3 regions of the Pseudoclavibacter sp. 8L genome follow, and region 2 is predicted to be linked to each of the others. Evidence: predicted binding sites of a transcription regulator. Region 2 holds the regulator's gene; each other region holds the start of a gene.
What was found. Region 2 encodes LexA, which represses DNA repair genes until DNA is damaged. Its sites were predicted from a motif close to TCGAACANNTGTTCGA; they were not measured.
Positions count from the first base shown of each region.

Region 1: GV007_RS05730 (Y-family DNA polymerase) is a predicted target of LexA. The motif match lies at 5,225-5,240, and genes of this name have one in related genera.
Region 3: GV007_RS01590 (HNH endonuclease signature motif containing protein) is a predicted target of LexA. The motif match lies at 4,091-4,106, and genes of this name have one in related genera.

Region 1 is NZ_LR733185.1:1,216,418-1,223,148, forward strand. It holds gene GV007_RS05705 (heavy metal translocating P-type ATPase) at 1-1,868, opposite strand, end outside; gene cmtR (Cd(II)/Pb(II)-sensing metalloregulatory transcriptional regulator CmtR) at 2,060-2,422, opposite strand; gene GV007_RS05715 (GntR family transcriptional regulator) at 2,489-3,163, opposite strand; gene GV007_RS05720 (ornithine cyclodeaminase family protein) at 3,160-4,110, opposite strand; gene GV007_RS05725 (proline racemase family protein) at 4,107-5,120, opposite strand; gene GV007_RS05730 (Y-family DNA polymerase) at 5,251-6,288, shown strand; gene GV007_RS05735 (benzoate/H(+) symporter BenE family transporter) at 6,384-6,731, shown strand, end outside.
Region 2 is NZ_LR733185.1:34,470-41,200, forward strand. It holds gene priA (bifunctional 1-(5-phosphoribosyl)-5-((5-phosphoribosylamino)methylideneamino)imidazole-4-carboxamide isomerase/phosphoribosylanthranilate isomerase PriA) at 1-83, opposite strand, end outside; gene hisH (imidazole glycerol phosphate synthase subunit HisH) at 205-858, opposite strand; gene hisB (imidazoleglycerol-phosphate dehydratase HisB) at 855-1,463, opposite strand; gene GV007_RS00175 (histidinol-phosphate transaminase) at 1,473-2,561, opposite strand; gene GV007_RS00180 (LysM peptidoglycan-binding domain-containing protein) at 2,607-2,924, opposite strand; gene lexA (transcriptional repressor LexA) at 3,150-3,803, shown strand; gene hflX (GTPase HflX) at 3,920-5,446, opposite strand; gene GV007_RS00195 (class I SAM-dependent methyltransferase) at 5,483-6,094, shown strand; gene dapF (diaminopimelate epimerase) at 6,063-6,731, opposite strand, start outside.
Region 3 is NZ_LR733185.1:343,224-349,954, forward strand. It holds gene GV007_RS01580 (carbohydrate ABC transporter permease) at 1-304, shown strand, start outside; gene GV007_RS01585 (glycoside hydrolase family 13 protein) at 441-2,138, shown strand; gene GV007_RS01590 (HNH endonuclease signature motif containing protein) at 2,369-3,961, opposite strand; gene GV007_RS01595 (Y-family DNA polymerase) at 4,157-5,479, opposite strand; gene GV007_RS01600 (LexA family protein) at 5,481-5,942, opposite strand; gene GV007_RS01605 (ABC transporter ATP-binding protein) at 5,998-6,731, opposite strand, start outside.

The DNA.
Region 1 (6,731 bases), 1.2 Mb from region 2:
GCCGCTCGGACGCCGTTCAGGATGACGAGCAGCTCCGCGGCTTCGTGGACGAGCACGACCCCAGCGAGGCCAAGCACGCCGAACAGCGCGAGCGGGAACAGGACCACGATGATGGCGAGTGCAAGCGCGATGTTGACCGTCATGATGCGGCGTCCGCGTCTGGCGTGTGCGAACGCGCTCGGAAGCAGCCTGAGGTCGCTTCCCGTGAAGGCGATGTCCGCGGACTCGATCGCCGCGGCGGCACCATGGGTTCCCATGGCGATCCCGACGGTTGCCGTGGCAAGCGCCGGGGCGTCGTTGATGCCGTCGCCGACCATCGCGGTCGGCGTCTGGGACGCCAGCCGTTCGATGACGCGGGCCTTGTCCGCCGGAAGCTGCTGGGCGTGCACCTCGGCGATACCCGCCTGCGATGCGAGCGCCTGCGCGGTCTGCGTGTTGTCCCCGGTCAGCATGAGGGAGCGGATGCCGAGCCGGGAGAGCTGATCGATGGCGTCCGCAGCATCCGGGCGCAGCTCGTCGCGGACGCCGATCAAGCCCGCGATGCTGCCATCGACCTCCACCACGACGACCGTCATGCCATTGCCCGCCAGCGTCTCGGCCGCGGCCTCCAAGCCGAGCGGCGGGAGCCACCTCGTGTTGCCGACTCGCACGGCCGCGCCATCCACCTGGCCGGCTATGCCGAGCCCCGCGAGCTCCTCGACGTCGGCGGCGATCAAGGGGGTCTCACCCGCCGCAGTGATCGCGCTGGCGAGCGGATGCCCGCTGACGGCCTCGAGGGCGGCCGCGAGGTCGACGACCCCTTGCCCGGTCCAGGCGGCCCCCGGAACGACCTCGACGACGCGCGGGTCGTTCATGGTCAGCGTGCCCGTCTTGTCGAACGCGATCGTTCGGATCGTTCCGAACTGCTCGAACGCAGCACCGGACGTGATGACCACACCGAGCTTCGAGGCGGAGCCGATCGCGCTGATCACGGTCACCGGGACGGCGATCGCGAGGGCGCAGGGAGAGGCCGCGACGAGCACGACCAGCGCGCGCTCGGTCCAGAGCGCCGGATCTCCGACGAGGAAGCCGAATGCCACGATGAGCAGCGCCAGCACGAGCACCGTCGGCACAAGCGGGCGGGCGATGCGGTCAGCCAACCGCGCGCGGTTCCCCTTCTTGGCGTGAGCTTGCCGGACCAGCTCGACGATCTGGGTCAGCGAGTTGTCGCGGCCATCGGCCGTAGCCTCGATGCGCAGAGCGCCGGAGATGGCGATGGTCCCGGCCGCGATCGCGTCTCCAGGCTCGAGCTGCACGGGGATGGACTCGCCCGTGACCGCCGACGTGTCGACGTTCGAGCGGCCCTCCAGCACGATGCCATCCGTGGCGGCGCGGTCTCCGGCGGCGAGCTGCAGTACATCTCCGCGACGCACCTCGCTGGCCGGAACGGTCGCGGTGCCGCCGGCGCGAACCACGATCGCCGTCTCCGGGAGCAGCGCGAGGAGCGCGCGCAGCCCATCCTTGGCCCGCGACATCGCGCGGCCCTCGAGCGTCTCCGCGAGGGAGAAGAGGAACGCGAGCGCTGCGGCCTCGCCCACGTGCCCGAGGAGCACGGCCCCGATCGCGGCGATCGTCATCAGCAGCCCGACCCCAAGGCGGCCCCGCGCGAGGCGACGGAGCGTGTCGGGGACGAAGGCCGAGGCCCCGGCCAGCAGGGCGACGCCATGGAAGACGACCGCGGCGGCGGGCGCCCCGCCCCATTCGAACCCGTAGCCGACGATCAGGGCGACGCCCGATACCGCGGACGGCAGGAGCGCCCGATCCCGCCACCAGGGCGCAGCGACGGGCGGTCCGCTTGCGGGCTCGGTCGCTGAGGCCGGTGAAGCCAATGAGGTCGCCGAAGCCGCTGAAGCCAGCCGAGGTCCGCAGCAGGCATCTCCGTCGTCGTCTCCGCATCCCGCCGCGACGACCGGCGACGGAGGAAGGTTGCCGGAGGCGGGTGACGGCCCCGAGCGGAGCAGCAGCGGCCGACGCGGGGCGCCTCCTCGCGGGGGTTCGGCCGGGCCGCAGCATTCTTCGCTCACGCTGGACCAGCCACTTCCGAGGCGCACGCCTCGCAGCTGTCGCAGTCGGACGCACACGGGACGCCCTCATCGACGGCCAGGACGGTCTCGATCAGCATGCCGAGCGCGCGGGTGATGTGCGAGTCGGCGATCTCGTACCGCGTCTGCCGGCCCTCGGGGCTCGCGACGACGATGCCGCACCCCCGCAGGCAGGCGAGGTGGTTCGAGACGTTCGTGCGAGTGAGCCCCAGCGACTCGGAAAGGCGCGCGGGGTACCCGGGGCCGGAGAGGAGCGCGAGCAGGATCCTCGATCGCGTGGGATCCGCCATCGCCCGACCGAGCCTGTTCATCACGTCGAGCCTCGAAGCAAGAGTCAGCATGGAGTGACTATACAGCGAAGAGTGACCTGTCTGGTGGGTCAGGCTGCCTCCACCACCACGGGCGAGTCAGCGTCCGGCCCACTCTCCACGCACGTGGCCGATGTGCTGCGCCACCAGCTCCTGCATCCGCGCTCGATCGCGGTCGAGAGCTGCCTCGATCATCTGGCCGTGCTCGAGCGTGGACGCGGTGAGCTGGCCGGCTTCGGCGAGCGGCAGCAGATTGTGGAGTCGGCTGCGCTCGCGGGCACGCCGCACGATCTGGACGAGCTCCGGGTTGCCGTGGAGAGACAGGAACGAGGTGTGGAACTCGGTGTCGGCCGTCAGGTAGGCGACCATGTCGTTCGCCGCCTCAGCCCGCTGCATCGCCTTGACGAGCGGGCGGAGCGAGCGGATGCGCGCCACGTCGTCGTCGCTGTGCTGCTCGGCGATGTCGCCCATGACGGGCACCTCGAGCAGCCGGCGCACCTCGGCGAGGTTGTCGAGCTCGGCGCGCGTGACCTCCGTCACGCGGAACCCCGTGTTCGGCAGCACCTCGACCATCCCATCACGCGACAGCTCGAGCATCGCCTCCCGGACCGGGGTCGCCGAGGAGGCGAAGCGGGCGGCGAGCGCAGGCGCCGAGTAGACCTGGCCGGGGGCGAGCTCGCCGCCGATGAGCGCGGCTCGCAGTTCCGCGGCCACGCGCTGCCGCACGGAGTCGCGCCGGCCCGGGCTGGGCTGCGCGCCGGCGGGAGTGCTCATCGGCGACGCTCGTCGGCGTCGGCGATCGCCCGGGCCAGCACGAGGTCCTCCCACGACATTCCGGCGCTCTTGAACACCACGGGTCGCCGGCCGAGCGGCCGGCGGGTGCCCTGCACGAGATCGGCCATCGGGATCAGGTCCCGCGCGTCGAGGGCGCCCTCGCCGATGGCCATGATGACGTCGCCGCACTCGCGCAGCGCCGCCGCGACGTCCTCGACGATCACGTCTGCCCGGCCGAGCAGCGCACCCGGCAGCTCGCGTGCATCCGGCGAATGCGAGCCGACCGCCACGACCACGGCGTCGTCGCGCACGAGTTCGTCGGGGAAGAGCGGGGTCGAGGCCGTCGTCGTGCACAGGATGAGCCCGGCCGCGCGGGTTGCACCCTCGGCCTCCTGGCTACCCGCCGCGAGCACGGCGTCGAAGTCCTCGCTCGTGGAGACACGCTCGGGGGAGCGGACCACCGAAGTGACGCGGCCGACCTGCCGGGTGCCCTCGAGCACGGCCCTGACCGTGCGCACGTGCGCTCTCGCCTGGGGGCCGGCACCATAGGCGACAACCTCCAGTGGGCCGCGGTCTCGCTCGAGCGCATCTTTGACCGCCGCCACGGAGACAGCCGAGGTGCGAATGTCGGTGAGGGTCGGCCCGTCGATGAGGGCGCGAGGCGTGAGCGTCTCCGCGTCGAACAGCACGTAGAGGCCCTGGATGCGGGCGAGTCCCCGCGCCGGGTTGTCCGGTGCGATCGTCAGCAGCTTGATGCCGGCGCTGTCCGCGGTCTCGGCCGGCATGAGCAGGAACTCGCCGTGCTCGAGCGACTCGAAGATGCGCGCGTGGTCGGTCTCGGGACGGAACCCGTCGGCGAGGGCGCGGCGGAGTGCATCCACCGCCGCCGTCGGGGAGAGGAGCGCCGAGACGTCATCGGCGCCGAGGTGGGGGATGCGCGCGCTCATCGCAGCACGAACCCAGGCGTCATCTCGTCACGAGGGTCGACCTCGAAGACGTGCTCGCCGGTCTTGTGCGCCATGCCCGAGACCTGCGTCGTCGTAGCGCGGCGCCCGGCCTCGACGCCCTCAGCGACGACGCGGGCGAGGAAGCGGGAGCCGACGATGGAGTCGTGCACGAGCTCGGACCCGACGGGCAGCGCGCCCTGCTCGGTCAGTGTCGCGACCCGGGCGCACGTGCCGGAACCGCAGGGGGAGCGGTCGAGCTCACCGTCGGCGAACACCGTGGCGTTGCGCTGGCGGACGACGCCGTCGGCGCTGTGGTCGGAGAACAGGATCGTCCCGTAGACGCCGCTCAGCCGTGCATCGCTCGGATGCTGGGCGTGCGGCGATTCGTTCAGGAGCCACTTCACCTCCCGCCCGAACGCGATGACCTCGCTCACCTCCTCCGGGTCGATCGACAGCCCGACGGTGCTCGCGTCAACCTGCGCGTAGATGGCCCCGGCGAAGGTGAGGTCGGCGAGCACCGCGCCCCTCGACGTCGAGACGGGGACCTGCTGCGCGAGCACGTAGCCCGGAACGTTGATGAAGTCGGCCCCCGTGACGGTGCCATCTGGGTCGGTGTGGACCCTCGCGGTCACGCGCCCGGATGGGACATCGATGATGACGTCCGTCGTGCCGCTGCGCTCGGCGGCGACGAGGCCGCTCTCGACGGCCCACACGCCGAGCGCGATCGTGCCGTGCCCGCACGCCGTCGAGAACCCGTCCTTGTGCCAGAAGAGCACCCCGAGGTGGGCGCCGTCGTCGTTCGGCTCCACGATGAAGCCGCCGTACATGTCGGCGTGCCCGCGCGGCTCGAAGCAGAGCAGCTGACGGACTCGGTCGACGGTGGGGGAGGCCATGGCGGAGACGCGCTTGCTCGCCACGTCTGCGCCCGCGATCGGGATCCCGAGCTCCGGCACGATGCGGAACGGCTCGCCGGCCGTGTGGTAGTCGATCGTCGCGTAGCGCTCGCGCATGAAGCCTCCAGAAAGATTGCAATTGCAATCACACTAGGGCACAGCGCGCGCGACCGACAGGGTGGGCGTGAGACACGCGACTCGCGCATCACTCGAACCCTGCCTAGAACATAGGTACGATGGCGGGGTCATGAACTCGTACCTGCTCCATGCCGACGCCGACTCCTTCTTCGCATCGGTCGCCCTGCGTGACCGGCCGGAGCTCGCAGCCAAGCCCGTCGCCGCCGTGGCGCACCTGTTCATCGCCAGCGCCAACTACCCAGCGCGGGAGTTCGGCATCCACGCCGGCATGCTCGTCACCGAGGCGCGTGAGCTTTGCCCACGCATCCTGCTCGTCGAGGCCTACCGCCAGGAGATCGAAGCGGTCGGGGATGCGCTCTACGCGCTCTTCGACTCGGTCGCGCGGGGCATCGAGCCCGGCTCGATCGAGGAAGCGTTCCTCGACGTCGGGGCACGCTCGATCGAGGAGGCGCAGAGCGTCGCCCACGAGCTGCGTCGCCGCGCCGCGACCGAGCTGCGCATCCCCGTCAGCGTCGGCATCGGCCGCACGAAGCTCATGGCGAAGCTCGCATCGAGAGCAGCGAAGCCCGACGGCGTGCACGTCATCGACCAGGCGCGCGAGTTGGAGCTGCGCACCGAGCTGCCCATCGGTGAGGTGTGGGGAATCGGGGCACGCACCGAGGCGCGGCTCATCAAGCTCGGCGTCGCTCGCATCGGCGATGTCGACGTCATCCCGCGCGACGAGCTGCTGCGGGTCTGCGGCACGGGGATGGCCAGGCGGCTGTGGCGCATCCGCGCCGGCACCGACGACGCGATGATCTCGCCCATCCGGCACCGCACGAGCCTCACCTCGGAATCGTCGACCTCGGGATACGCACGGGCCGACCGCACGCCGGAGGAGGTCGTCGAGGGCTGCGTCGAACGCGTCTGCCACCGCGCGACTCGGGCGGGTCTCAGCGCGACGGGCATCAAGCTCGAGCTGCGCCCCGTCGGGCTCGGCCCGGTCAGGGAGAAGTACCAGGGCATCGACTCGAGCGCGTCCTTCGACGTATGGATGCCCGTCGCGAAGAAGCTGCTCGTCGACTCGAGCACGTCGGAGCTCGAGTCCGCGAGCGTGACGCTCACCGGGCTGGTTCCCGTCGAGATGGTGCAACCGACGCTCTTCTGACGATCCCGCCTCGTGGTTTCGTCTGCCCGGTGCCCTGCCCCTACGCTGAACTGCAGATCGCGGGATGCGCGAGCGGACGAGACGAGGACCCAACGATGAGCAGCACTCTCGAGCCGCGCGAGGGCATCCTGCGCCCCATCTCGGCGGGCGTGGTCTCGGCGCTCGTGGCGTTCACGAGCTCGTTCATCGTCGTGCTGACGGGCCTGACCGCCGCGGGGGCGAGCGCAGATCAGGCATCGAGCGGCCTCCTCGCCGTGAGCGTCACCATGGGCCTCGGGTGCGTCCTGCTGGCGGGCTGGACTCGACTGCCCATCACCGTCGCCTGGTCGACCCCGGGCGCGGCCCTGCTTGCGGCGACGGGAACCATCGAGGGCGGCTGGCCGGTCGCGGTCGGCGCGTTCCTCATCACGGGACTCCTCATCGTCGTCACGGGGCTCATCCCG
Region 2 (6,731 bases):
TGAACCAGACGCACCGCCTTGCCGCCGGCGAGGTCGATTGCGGGGAAGAGCACGAGCTCCGGTGACGTGTTGAATTCGCTCACGCGCGTAGGTTCCTTGTTCTCGTTCTGAGGCGCCGGGGCATCGACGCCGGAAGGGGATGCCCTGGCAGTCCGGGCAATAGCGTATCGGCAGGCGGCGGTGCAGCGCGCCGACGCAGCAGCACTAGCCGCGCTTCGGCAGCGTCTCGATCCAGTTCCGAAGCAGGCGCACGCCAGCCTCGCCGGACTTCTCCGGGTGGAACTGCGTCGCCGACAAGGGGCCGTTCTCGACTGCGGCGATGAAGCGCTCGCCGTGTTCGGCATGGGTCACGAGCACCGGGCGGGCCTTCGGATGCGGGTCGAGCGGGAGCTCATGCGCCGCGTACGAGTGCACGAAGTAGAAGCGCTCGCGAGCGATGCCGGCGAACAGCTTCGAGTCGACCGGTGGGTCGACGAGGTTCCATCCCATGTGCGGAAGGACCTCGGCCCGCAGCTCGGTCACCTCGCCCGGCCATTCGCCCAGGCCTTCGGCTCTCTTGCCACCCTCGATACCGCCGTCGAAGAAGATCTGCATGCCGACGCAGATGCCGAGCACGGGGCGCCCGCCTGCGAGGCGCCGACCGACGATCTCCCCGATGCGCTGACGATTGATGGCCTCCATGACGTGAGCGAAGCTCCCGACACCTGGCACGACATAGCCGTCCGCATCGTAGGCGGCAGCGCGGTCGGCCGTCAGCTCGACCTCGGCACCAGCCGCTTCGAGCGCCTTCACGGCGGAGTGCACGTTGCCCGAGCCGTAGTCAGCGACGACCACCCGTGGGCGTTCGACTGGAGTCACAGCGCGCCCTTGGTCGAAGGAATGCCCACGACCTCCGGGTCGAAACGCTTGGCCGCGCGGAACGCACGGGCGAACGCCTTGAACTCCGCTTCGGCGATGTGGTGCGGGTCGCGCCCGCGGATGACCTCGACGTGCACCGTCAGGCCGGCGTGGAACGTGATCGCCTCGAAGACGTGACGCACCATCGCGCCCGTGAAGTGTCCGCCGATGAGGTGGTAGACGAAGGCCTCCGGCTCGCCGGTGTGCACGAGGAACGGACGCCCCGAGATGTCGACGACGGCTTGGGCGAGCGACTCATCGAGCGGCACCCTCGCATCGCCGTAGCGCGCGATGCCCGACTTGTCGCCGAGGGCCTGGCGGATCGCCTGGCCGAGCACGATCGCCGTGTCCTCGACCGTGTGGTGCACGTCGATCTCGGTGTCACCCGTCGCACGGATCGTGAGATCGGTCAGCGAGTGCTTCGCGAAAGCGTTCAGCATGTGGTCGTAGAACGGAACCGACGTCTGGATGTCGGCGATGCCGGTCCCGTCGAGGTTCAGGCTCAGCTCGATCGAGGACTCGCTCGTCGCGCGTGAGACGGTCGCGGTGCGTGGCGTCGTGGTCATCGCTCCAGCCTAGGCCTTCCCTGCGTCGGTGATCTCGGCGAGCGCGGCCAGCAACGCGCTCGTCTCCGCGCGGGTCCCGGCGGTCACCCGAAGCGTGTTCGGGATGCCGACGTCCCTCACCAGGATGTCGCGGTCGAGGAGCTGCTGGAACGTGCCCGCGGGATCCGCGACGTCGCCGAACAGCACGAAGTTCGCGCCAGACTCCCACGGCGTGTAGCCAAGGCGGGGCAGCTCCACCAGCAGGCGGTCGCGCTGCTCGCGGATGGCGTCGACCTGCTGGAGCATGATCTCCGAGCACTCGAGCGCTGCAGTAGCGGCTGCTTGGGTGATCGCGGAGAGGTGGTACGGCAGTCGGACGAGTCGCACGGCGTCGACGACGGCCTCGTGAGCCGCGAAGTACCCGACGCGGGCGCCAGCGAAGGCGAACGCCTTGCTCATGGTCCTCGAGACCACGAGCCGCTCGCGACCAGGGAGGAGGGAGAGCGCGGTCTCCTGACCATCAGGGAGGAACTCGGCGTAGGCCTCATCGACGATCAGGATGCCATCGGTCGCGTCGTAGGCAGCTGCGATCACGTCGAGATCGGTGACGGTGCCAGTGGGGTTGTTCGGCGTGCAGATGATGGTGATGTCGGGCCGCTCTCGCCGAAGCGCCTCGGTGACAAGGTCAGCCGTCAGCGCGAAGCCGTCGGCACGTGGCACCGGGATCCATTTGGAGCCCACGCCCCTGGCGAGAAGCGGGTACATGGAATAGCTCGGCGTGAAGCTGAGCACGCTGCGCCCGGGGCCACCGAAGACCTGCAGCAGCTGCTGCATGATCTCGTTCGAGCCATTGGCTGCCCACACCTGCTCGGGACCGATACCCCGGCCCAGATAGACGCTCAGCTGCTCGCGCAGCGCCGTGAACTCGCGGTCCGGGTAGCGATTGAGCCCCGGAAGCTCCCGGGCGATCGCCTCGATGATTCGCCTGGCCACAACCTCGGGCACCGGATGTGGATTCTCGTTGACGTTGATGGCAACGCGCACTGGCTGCTGCGGTGCTCCGTAAGGGGTGAGTCCGCGGAGGTCATCACGGATGGGCAGGTCTTCGAACGAGGTCACCGCACAAGCCTACGACGCGGTCTGCGGCTCGGATGGGTTGTGGCCTCAGTCGAGTGGAAGCGCGAGGCGCTGCCCGGCCTGAACCGTGCCGTTCTCGAGGGCGTTGAGCTTGGAGATCTCAACGATGACATCGCGGATATCGGAATCGCCCGCGACTTCCTCGGCGATGCCCCAAAGCGTGTCGCCAGCACCGACGGTGACGTACTCGAATTCGACGTCTGCGGCGTCGCTCGAGGCCGCCGCGGAGTTCATGTGCGTGGCCCCAAGGGCGATGGCTGCGGCGACGGGCAGCGCGGCGATGGCGAGCAGGACACGACGGCCTCGGACGGTGAGGCGGAGTGGTGCAACGGCAGTGGTGTTCATGATTCCTCCTGATTCGTCCACATCTTCGAGTGGTCGAATGTATGTACTGAATATAGCTACGAACAAAGTGCCAAGTCAAGGCTTACAGTTCGAATCTCTCGAACTTTCATCCACAACACTCGAAGAAATGTTTCGTACCTGCGTGCACTCTCGGTAGGGTTGGCGCTATCAGGCAGTGCATCACCTGCCACCGACATTCCGTGTCGGAGAGCGGACGGAGACGACATGGCCAAGAAGCCAGCGAGCGACATCTACAGAAAACTGACCGAGAAGCAGGAGCGCATCCTGACCTGCATCATGGAGTCGGTGCGCACGCGCGGGTACCCGCCGAGCATGCGAGAGATCGGCGACGAAGTCGGCCTCGTCTCCCTGTCGAGCGTCACCCACCAGCTCGGCCAGCTTGAGAAGTTCGGCTACATCAAGCGCAATCCGGGCATGCCCCGCGCCCTCGAGGTGCTGGTGCACTTCGACCACACCGACGATGGCGATTCCAACGAGACGCCGGAGGCCGCGTTCGTCCCGGTGGTCGGCAGGATCGCAGCCGGCATCCCGATCACGGCGGAGCAGCAGGTCGAAGACGTCTTCGCGCTCCCCCGTCAGATCGTCGGCAAGGGAGAGCTCTTCCTTCTCCGTGTCGTTGGCGAGTCGATGATCGACGCCGCCATCTGCGACGGCGACTGGGTCGTCGTGCGGTCGCAGCGCACTGCCGAGAACGGCGACATCGTCGCCGCGATGCTCGACGGAGAAGCCACGGTCAAGACCTTCCGCAAGCGCGACGGCCACATCTGGCTGCTCCCCCGCAACAGCGACTTCGAGCCGATCCTCGGCGACGAGTCCGAGATCCTCGGCAAGGTCGTCGCTGTCCTTCGCTCCATCTGAGGACGGCGGGCAGCCCCGACGCAGGTACACACGTCAGCAGATACAGAAGAGCGGCGAGCCCTATGGGCTCGCCGCTCTTCTGTATCTGTGTCCCTCAGGAGGCTGAAGGGTGTGTGTCAGCCAGCGACCGCGAACGCCTCGAACAGTCCGAGCTGGTCGGGGTGGACCCGGGCCTTGAGCCGCGTGCCGCTCTCCACATGCTCGAGCTCGAGCACGGCGCCTCGTTCGTGCAGGTACGAGACGAGATCGCCGCGCTCGAAGGGAACGAGAACGTCGATGGTCACCTCGGGAGTGGGCAGGAGCTCGGCGATGCGCCCGAGCAGCAGGTCGATGCCCTCACCCGTGTGCGCGGAGACGAAGATGCCGTCGGAGGCGAGCCCCTGGAGCTCGAGGCGTCGATCGCTGTCGACCAGGTCGGCCTTCGTGAAGACCACGATCTCGGGAACATCGTGGGCTTCGACTTCGCCGATGACGTCTCGCACCGTGGCAAGCTGCGCGGCGGGATCCGGGTGCGAGGCGTCGACGGCATGCACGATGACATCGGCTGCCTGCAGCTCCTCGAGCGTCGAGCGGAAGGCTTCGACCAGCTGGTGGGGCAGGTTGCGCACGAAGCCCACCGTGTCGGCGATCGTGTAGGGACGGCCGTCCTCGGTCGCTGCCTTGCGCACCGTCGCGTCGAGGGTGGCGAAGAGGACGTTCTCGACCAGGACGCCCGCATGCGTGATGCGATTGAGGAGGCTCGACTTGCCCGCGTTCGTGTACCCCACGATCGCGACCGCCGGAACCTGGTTGCGCTGTCGGGTCGCGCGCTTGACGTCACGCGAATCCTTCATGTCGGCGATCTGGTGGCGAAGCTTGGCCATCTTCGTGCGGATGCGCCGACGGTCGAGCTCGATCTTGGTCTCTCCAGGGCCTCTTGACCCCATGCCGGCGCCGCCAGAGCCGACCTGACCACCGGCCTGCCGAGACATCGACTCACCCCAGCCGCGGAGACGCGGGAGCATGTACTCCATCTGCGCCAGCTCAACCTGCGCCTTGCCCTCGCGGCTCTTGGCGTGCTGGGAGAAGATGTCGAGGATCACCGCGGTGCGGTCGATGACCTTCACCTTGATCTCGTCTTCGAGCGCGCGACGCTGGCTGGGCGCGAGCTCGGTGTCGGCGACCACCGTGTCGGCTTCGAGCGCCGCGACGATCTCCTTGAGCTCAGCGACCTTGCCTCGGCCGAGGTACGTGGCGGGGTCGGGGTTCGGTCGACGCTGCAGCACGCCGTCGAGGACGACGGCTCCCGCGGTCTCTGCGAGTGCGGCCAGCTCCTGCATCGAGTTCTCGGCCTCCTCGAGGGAGTTCCTGCGGTAGACGCCCACGAGCACGACACGCTCGAGGCGCACCTTGCGGTACTCGACCTCGGTGACGTCCTCGAGTTCCGTTCGCAGGCTCTCGACTCGTCGCAGCGACTGCCTGGCTTCGCGTTCGAGCTGGTCGCCGTCGGCCTCGCCGTCGTAGCTCGTGCTGGCGCCGTCCTGCAGCGCCTGCGCTCTACCGGAGGAGAACAGGGTCATCGTGGCGCCCGGTTCCTTCGCGGCTCGGAGGATTCGGTCGATCGCGTCGTTGCTTTCGCCTGGAGGAGTCTCAGAATCTCGCATATTCGTACTATTCTACGCCGGTGCTAGCGTCTAGGGGTGACCGCTCAGCATTACTTCTCAGCAACCCCTGACGGGCCTCTGGAACGGCGACGCGTCGTCGCCAACCTCCGGGGCCGAACGGTGACTGTCATCACGGCAGGCGGCACCTTCAGCCCTGAGCACGTGGACCGCGGCACCCAGGCCCTCCTGCACGCAGCGCCCCCGCCTCCCTCGACCGGAACGGCCCTGGACCTCGGGTGCGGCTGGGGACCGATCGCCCTCGCCCTCGCACTCGAGTCGCCCGAATTGGACGTGCGGGCCGTCGACGTCAACGAACGGGCGCTACTGCTCACCGGTGAGAATGCGCAGGCGCTCGGACTCGAGAACATCACGCCGACGCGCCCCGAGGATGTCCCCGAGGACACGACCTTCGACCTCATCTGGTCGAACCCGCCCATCCGAATCGGCAAGGACGCCCTGCACGAGCTGCTCTCCGTGTGGCTGCCGCGCCTCAGCGCCGAAGGAGAGGCGTGGCTCGTCGTCGCCAAAAAGCTCGGCGGCGACTCGCTGCAGTCCTGGATCGCGGCGCAGTTCGGGCCCGAGCTGTTCGTCGAGCGGCACTCGACGGACGCGGGTTTCAGAGTGCTGCGGGTGAGGCGAGTTCGCTAGCGAGCTCGTCCTCGACGCTGCCCGTGAAGGCGATCTCGGCCGGCCCCGACAGGAAGACGTGCTCGACGCCCTCGAGCGTTGCGACCGTCACCTGCAGCACGCCACCCGGCACACCGACCGACCAGGCATCCGGCGCGCCAGCGCCAGCCCAGTAGCGAACCGCCAGTGCTGATGCGACGGCCCCGGTGCCGCAGGAGAGGGTCTCGCCGACGCCCCGCTCGTGCACGCGCATCCGGATGTGCCCGACGCCGTCCTGCACCAGCTGGTCGTGGGGCACGACGAACTCGACGTTGGCTCCCAGCTCAGGGGCTGGATCGATGAGCGGTGCGTGGAAGAGCTCGAGCCGGTCGAGTTCCTCCTCGCTCGAGAGCGCGACGACGACGTGCGGGTTGCCGACGTCGATCCCGAGACCCGGGCGTGAGACGCCGATGTGCGGGACGGTGACGAGCGGCTCGCCACCTTCGAGGCGCCATGGCCCCATGTCGACCTTGAAGCCCGTGCCGTCTCGCTCGACGACCCGCAGACCGGCACGCGTGCCGATCTCCAGGCGCTCACCCGCCTCAAGGGTCACCAGCCCGGCTTCCGTGAGGAAGCGCGCGAACGCGCGCACCCCGTTGCCGCACATCTCTGCGATCGA
Region 3 (6,731 bases), 310 kb from region 2:
CGCCAGCACGTGGCAGACGTTCTGGCGGGTCATCTTCCCGCTCCTCGCCCCGATGAGCGCGACGGTCGGCATCTTCGCCTTCCTCGCCTCATGGAACGACTTCATGATGCCGTCGCTCATCATCTCCGACCCGGCGATGCAGACCCTGCCCGTGGTGCAGAAGATCTTCCAGACCCAGTTCAGCAACAACTACAACGTGTCCTTCGCCTCCTACCTGATGGCGATGGCGCCGGCGCTCATCGCCTACCTGTTCACGCAGCGGTGGGTCATGGAGGGCGTCACGCAGGGCGCCGTCAAGGGATGACTGCCTCGCGGACGCCGCATGCGCTTCCACAGGAGCATCTCGCGCCCACCGCGAGCTCTCTCGAACCTTCTCGAGCCCTCCCGAACCCAGAACTCTCTCAGCCACAGACCACCAACAACCCGAGGAATACCCAACTATGAGCTCGACCTTCTCCGCAGAGACCGACGTCCTCACCCGCGCCCGCCCGCAGGACGCCGACTGGTGGCGTCAGGCGGCGGTCTACCAGATCTATCCGCGCAGCTTCGCGGACGCCAACGGCGACGGGCTCGGCGACCTGCCGGGCATCACCGCGAAGGTGCCGTACCTGCAGGCGCTCGGCATCGACGCCGTCTGGCTCAGCCCCTTCTATCCGTCTGAGCTTGCCGACGGCGGCTACGACGTCGCCGACTACCGCAACGTGGATGCCCGCCTCGGCACGCTCGAGGACTTCGACCGCATGGTCGCCGCCCTGCACGTGGCCGGGATCCGCGTGATCGTGGACATCGTCCCGAACCACTCGTCCGACCAGCACGAGTGGTTCCAGGCGGCTCTCGCCGCTGGGCCGGGCTCCCCGGAGCGCGACCGCTATATCTTCCGCGACGGCAATGGGCCGGACGGGGCGGAGGCGCCCACGGATTGGGAGTCGGTGTTCGGCGGACCGGCTTGGCATCGTGTCGAGGACGGCCAGTGGTACTTCCACAACTTCGCGGTCGAGCAGCCCGACTTCAACTGGGCGAACCCCGAGGTGAGGGCCGACTTCCTGCACACCCTGCGGTTCTGGTCAGACCGAGGCGTTGACGGCTTCCGCATCGACGTCGCCCACATGCTGACGAAGGACCTCAGCGGCGAGCTGCCGTCGAAGGCGGTGCTCGACGCGTTGCCCTTCGACGGCAACCACCCCATCATCGACCGTGACGACGTGCACGAGGTCTACGCCGAGTGGCGCAAGGTCTTCAACTCTTACGACCCACCGCGGACGGCCGTCGCCGAGGCGTGGGTCGAGCGTGACCGCCGCCCGCGTTACGCGAGCCCGGAGGGGCTCGGTCAGGCGTTCAACTTCGACCTCCTCGAGGCCGACTTCGATGCCCGCCAGTTCTCGAGCATCGTGACCGACAACCTCGAGCTCGCGGAGCGCTCCGGGTCGTCGACCACCTGGGTGCTGTCGAACCACGACGTGGTGCGTCACGCGACGCGCTACGGACTGCCGCATCCGGAGCGCAGCGAGAAGGGTCACCCGGTCGTGAAGCACGGCTCGGAGTGGCTGCTCTCGGGGGGCGAGCACCCTGTGCTCGACGCGGAGGGCGGGCTGCGTCGGGCGCGGGCGGCAACTCTGTTCACGCTCGGGCTGCCGGGTTCTGCGTACCTGTACCAGGGTGAGGAGCTCGGGCTCCACGAGGTCGCCGACATCCCGGACTCGGACCGCCAGGACCCCACGTTCTTCCGCAACCCCGGCGTCGACATCGGCCGCGACGGCTGCCGTGTTCCTCTGCCCTGGGTTGCCGAGGGTCGATCGTTCGGGTTCGGGGAAGCGGATGCGCACCTTCCCCAGCCCGGATGGTTCGGCGCGTCGGCGGTCGAGCTCCAGGAAGAGGACGCCGGTTCGGTGCTTGCGCTCTACCGGAAGGCCCTCGCGCTGCGGCACGAGCTGCAGAGCGGGGAGCAGCTCGAGTGGCTGCCGAGCGGGAGAGCGGACGTGCTTCGCTTCGCCCGCCCGAACGGCTGGGAGATCGTGACGAACTTCGGGTCCGAGCCGTTCGACCTTGGCGCTGACGCTGAGGTGCTGCTGCGCAGCGACCTCGACAGTGGCACAGACTTGGCGGGCGAGACGACCGCGTGGGTGCGTCGCCCGGCCTAGTCGGGGGTCGGTCGCCCGGAATCGGGAGCTGGTACTTGCTGGCCGGTGGTCGGCAGGCGGCGGGAAGCGTGAAGTAGGAAGTAGGAAGTAGGAAGTAGGAAGTAGGGGGAAGCGAGAAGCTACTCGCGACTGCCACTTGGGTGAGCCCTCGCTCGCCACACGAGCGAGGGCGCGCCTTTGCGAGCGCGCTTCGTGGAGGCAGCGCGTCGCCCGCGGGTCGCCTCGCCTGGTCAGAACGGCGGCGCGCTGGAGGCTTGGCCGAGCTGCGGCGGCGGGTCTTCTTCAGGGGCCGAGCGCTCACTCGAGTTGGGCCCTGGGGGCTCGTCCGCTGGTCTGAAGAGTTGGTCGGTGGGTGTGAAGGTGGGGCCGTGGGGTTCGGGGTGGTCGACGTAGGTTTTTCCGCTTGGGGTGGTCCATTCGAGGGTGCCGCCGTCGTGTTGGGTGACGGTCCAGGCGGTGTGGTGCTTGATGATGTGGTGGTTTTTGCAGAAGTCGCTGAGGTTCCAGGTGGCGGTTTTGCCGCCGTATTGGTGGTCGATGGTGTGGTCGAGTTCGCAGTTCGTGGCGGGTTGGCGGCAGCCGATGAAGCGGCAGTGGATGTCGCGGGCTTGGAGGAAGGCGCGCATGGCCGCGGTGGGGGTGTAGGCGTCGACGGCTTGGATTGCTCCGGTGATGGGGTGGGTGAGGAGGCGGACGAACGCGGGTGCGGTCGCGGCGAGGTGTTTCGCGTCTTCGATGGGCATGGGGGACATGCCCTCGAGCAGCGCTGGCGCGCGGCGAGGGCGGCTATCTCTGCCGGCGTCGGTCGGGCCGCCGCTGTCCGCGCCGGTGTCGGTGTCGGTGTCGGTGAGGAGTGTCGTGATGGGGATGCTGACGTGGGTGGTGGCCTGGATGCCGTTCGCTGCGCTGGAGATGGTGGGGTCGCTGGTGAGGAGCAGGTCCGCGATGACGTCGGACATGACCTGGTCGAGGGTGCGCTCATCCGGCGCAACCGCGTCTGCCAGCTCACCCAGCTCGCCCAGCTCGCCCAGCTCGCCCGGCTCGCCCGTCTGACCGGTTTCGCCGGCCTGGCCGGTCTGATTGGTGCCCGGTTTGGGGCGGGCTTTGATGATGGCTTTGCTCTGCTTGCGTGCGCGGTCGCGGATCGCGTGCGCGAGGAAGGAGCTCATGAGCACTCGCAGGATGCTCATGCCGTCGCCGAGGTCCTCGACGCTCACGCGGCGCCGTTTCTTGGCGCGTTCGTGGCGTTGATCGATGGACTCCCCGGTGAGCTCTTCCGCGACGCGCTCGGCCGCTTTCTGCAGCGCTGCCGGTGGGAGCGGCTCTCGGCGCACGCGCTCCAGCATGACCTGGACGAACTCTCCCCGCCGGTGGGTCTGCTCGGCCGGGTCGTCGTGGTTGACCTTCAGGCCGGTCTCGACGAGCTTGTGCACCTGAGCGGGCGTCGCAGCATTGCTCTCGAGCGCGAGGGCGAGGGCCGGGAACTCGCGCAGCGTCACGGATGCTGTCGCGAGGTGTCCCTGGGCGGTGCCGGCGGCGAGCTTCACGAGCAGGCCGACCTCGTTCGCGATCGATCGCACGTGCATGGCGGATTCCGCGCATCCCTCAGCGACATCGAGGGCGTGCCCGAAGTCGTACGCGGCGGCGTGTGCTCGCAGTTGCAGGGCGGCGCCGGCCGCGAGCATCGCTGCGGCCGCTTCCTCCATCGCGAGGATCTCCGAGCGGCGAGCCGCGACGGAGGCCGGGTCCGAAGGGTCAAACCCCGGATCCGGAACCGGGCTCGCCTCGGCCCCTGACCCCTCGTGTCTGTCGCGTTGCTGCATGCCCAAAGTCTACGAACGACCACCGACATTCGAGAGGGTGGTGGATAACTTTCTCGGAGCGCATGGACTGCGGCTCGCGGTTCAGTGAGTCTATCCACAGACCTGACGGGCACTTAAGCAAGTAGTTATTGGTACATGTGTTCCATTCGGAGCAGGTGCAAAACCAGAACTCACGTTAACCCAAAACTTCGCCACTCACTCCGCCTTGACGACCGCCAGCTCGTCCCAGTGGGTGGTTGCACGGGGTGAGACCATGTCGCGCCGCATAGTCCAGCTCCGCCCACTGCGGAGGCCGGCGATGCCGAGGCCAAGCGATTCCTGGCCGAACTTCGCGGCGACGGCGTCGAGGGCCTCGCCCACGCGCCTGTCTTCGCCGCGCTCGTCGAAGATGTCGAGTGCCGCGTACGAGTCTCGCGCGACGAACTCGAAGAGCGAGACGCCGACGCGCACGTACTTCAGCTCGGCTCGCAGCTGCGGGCCGAGGGCGGTGGCGGCGGCACGGAAGAGCACGACCGGGTCGTCGGTGGGTTCCGGGAAGGCGACGGACACGGCGTGCGACTCGTGCCCTTCGCGGAAGGGCGAGGTCGCGGCGTAGCAGCTCATGGCCCGCGTGAGCGAGCCTTGCGCGCGGAGCCGAGCCGATGCGCGCTGCGTGTACACGGAGAGCACCTCTTCGAGTTCCTGCACCGTGGAGATGGGGACTGCGAAGGAGCGGGAGAACTGGATCTGCTCGCGCTCCGACGGGACCTCGTCGATGGGGAGGCAGTCGATGCCGCGCAGCTCTTGGACGACGCGCTCCTGGACGACGCCGTAGCGGCGGCGGATGGCGGTGGGGGAGGACTCGCGGAGGTCGAGGGCGGTGCGGATGCCGAGGCCCACGTATTTCGCGGCCATCTTGCGGCCGACGCCCCAGACGTCACCGATGTCGATGGTGCTGAGAATCCCGCTGAGCTGCTCTCGCCCGTAAGCGCCGAGGTGGCAGACGCCTCCAAGCGATAGTTCGGATTTGGAGCCGCGGTTGGCGAGCTTGGCGAGCGTCTTGCTTGGGGCGATCCCGATGCTGACGGGGATGCCGATGAGCTTCCGCATCGCCACCCTGATCTCGCGGGCGACGGCGAGGGCCTCCCGGCGGTCGTCTGGCAGCCGGATGAAGCTCTCGTCGATCGAGTACACCTCCTGCGATGGCGTGTAGCGGCCGAGGAGCTCGATGGTGCGGGCGTTGATGTCGCCGTAGAGCTCGTAGTTGCTGGAGCGGGCGACGACGCCCTTCATCGCGGCTTCCGGGGCGATGGCCTGCCAGGGGGCGCCCATCGGGATGCCGACGGCTTTCGCTTCCTCGGAGCGCGCGATGACGCATCCGTCGTTGTTGGAGAGCACGACGATGGGCTTGCCTTCGAGGCTGGGGTCGAAGATGCGCTCGCAGGATGCGTAGAAGTTGTTGGCGTCGACGATGGCGATCGCGGACTGCCGGAGCTCCTGCGTCGATGCCTGGGTCGAGTCGTGCGTCGGGTCCGTCATCTCAGACACGGTGGAGGCATCTCGTGACGACGCCCCACACGGTGAGTTCGCTGAGCTCTTCGAGCACGATGTCGGCGTATGCGGGGTTCTCGGGCGCGAGGCGCACGCGGCCGTGCTCGAACCGTAGGCGCTTGACGGTGAGCTCGCCGTCGACGACGGCGATGACCACGTTGCCGTCGTGCGGTTCGAGGGAGCGGTCGACGATGATCTCGTCGCCGTCGAAGATGCCGGCCCCGATCATGCTGTCGCCGCTGACGCGGACGATGAAGGTCGCGGCGGGGTCGTTGATGAGGTGCCGGTTGAGGTCGACGGGGCCGGAGTAGTAGCCCTGGGCGGGTGAGGGAAAGCCGGCTGGGACTGCTTCGTCTGCGCGTTCCGGGAGCTGCGCATTGGGCGTGCTGCCCGGTTCGACCTCTTCCGGGTGCCCGAGGGGAGCGAGGATCTCGACGCCTGCATCGCTCACTGTCGGCACCCTGTCCTTCGTCTCGGCGGAGGGAGCGGGGTGTGGTCCCGCTCGATCACGCGTGTGTTCGAGCCCCAATTGTCGCGGATGAACCTTCGGGATGCGTGACGGATGCATCCGCCGAGTGGTGGCGACCGATGGGCACCATGAGTGGCCGGCCGGAGACGGGGTCCTGCACGACGAGGCTCTCGAGCCCGAAGACGGCGCGCACCGTGTCGACTGTGAGGACGTCGCCGGGTTCGCCCGCTGCGTGCAGTCCGCCGTCGGCGAGCGCGATGAGGTGGTCCGCGTAGCGCGCTGCCAGGTTGAGGTCGTGGAGCACCATGACGATGGTCGTGCCGCGGGACTGGTTGAGGTCGGTGAGTAGATCGAGCACCTCGATCTGGTGGCTGACGTCGAGGAAGGTCGTCGGCTCGTCGAGCAGCAGCAGGTCGGTCTGCTGGGCGAGGGCCATCGCGATCCACACTCGCTGCCGCTGCCCGCCGGAGAGCTCGTCGACGTGGCGGTCGGCGAGAGCCGTCGTCTCTGTCGCTTCGAGGGCGGCGGCGACGGCGAGGTCGTCGTCGTGGCTCCACCTGGAGAGGATGCTCTGGTGCGGGTGGCGGCCGCGGCCGACGAGGTCGGCGACCGTGATGCCCTCGGGGGCGATGGGGGATTGGGGCAGGAGCCCGAGGATACGCGCGAGCTGCTTCGCGGGTGTCTTGTGCACTTCCTTGCCGTCGAGGAGGACCTGCCCGTCGCGAGGTGCGAGGAGCCGCGACATGGAGCGCAGCAGGGTCGACTTGCCAC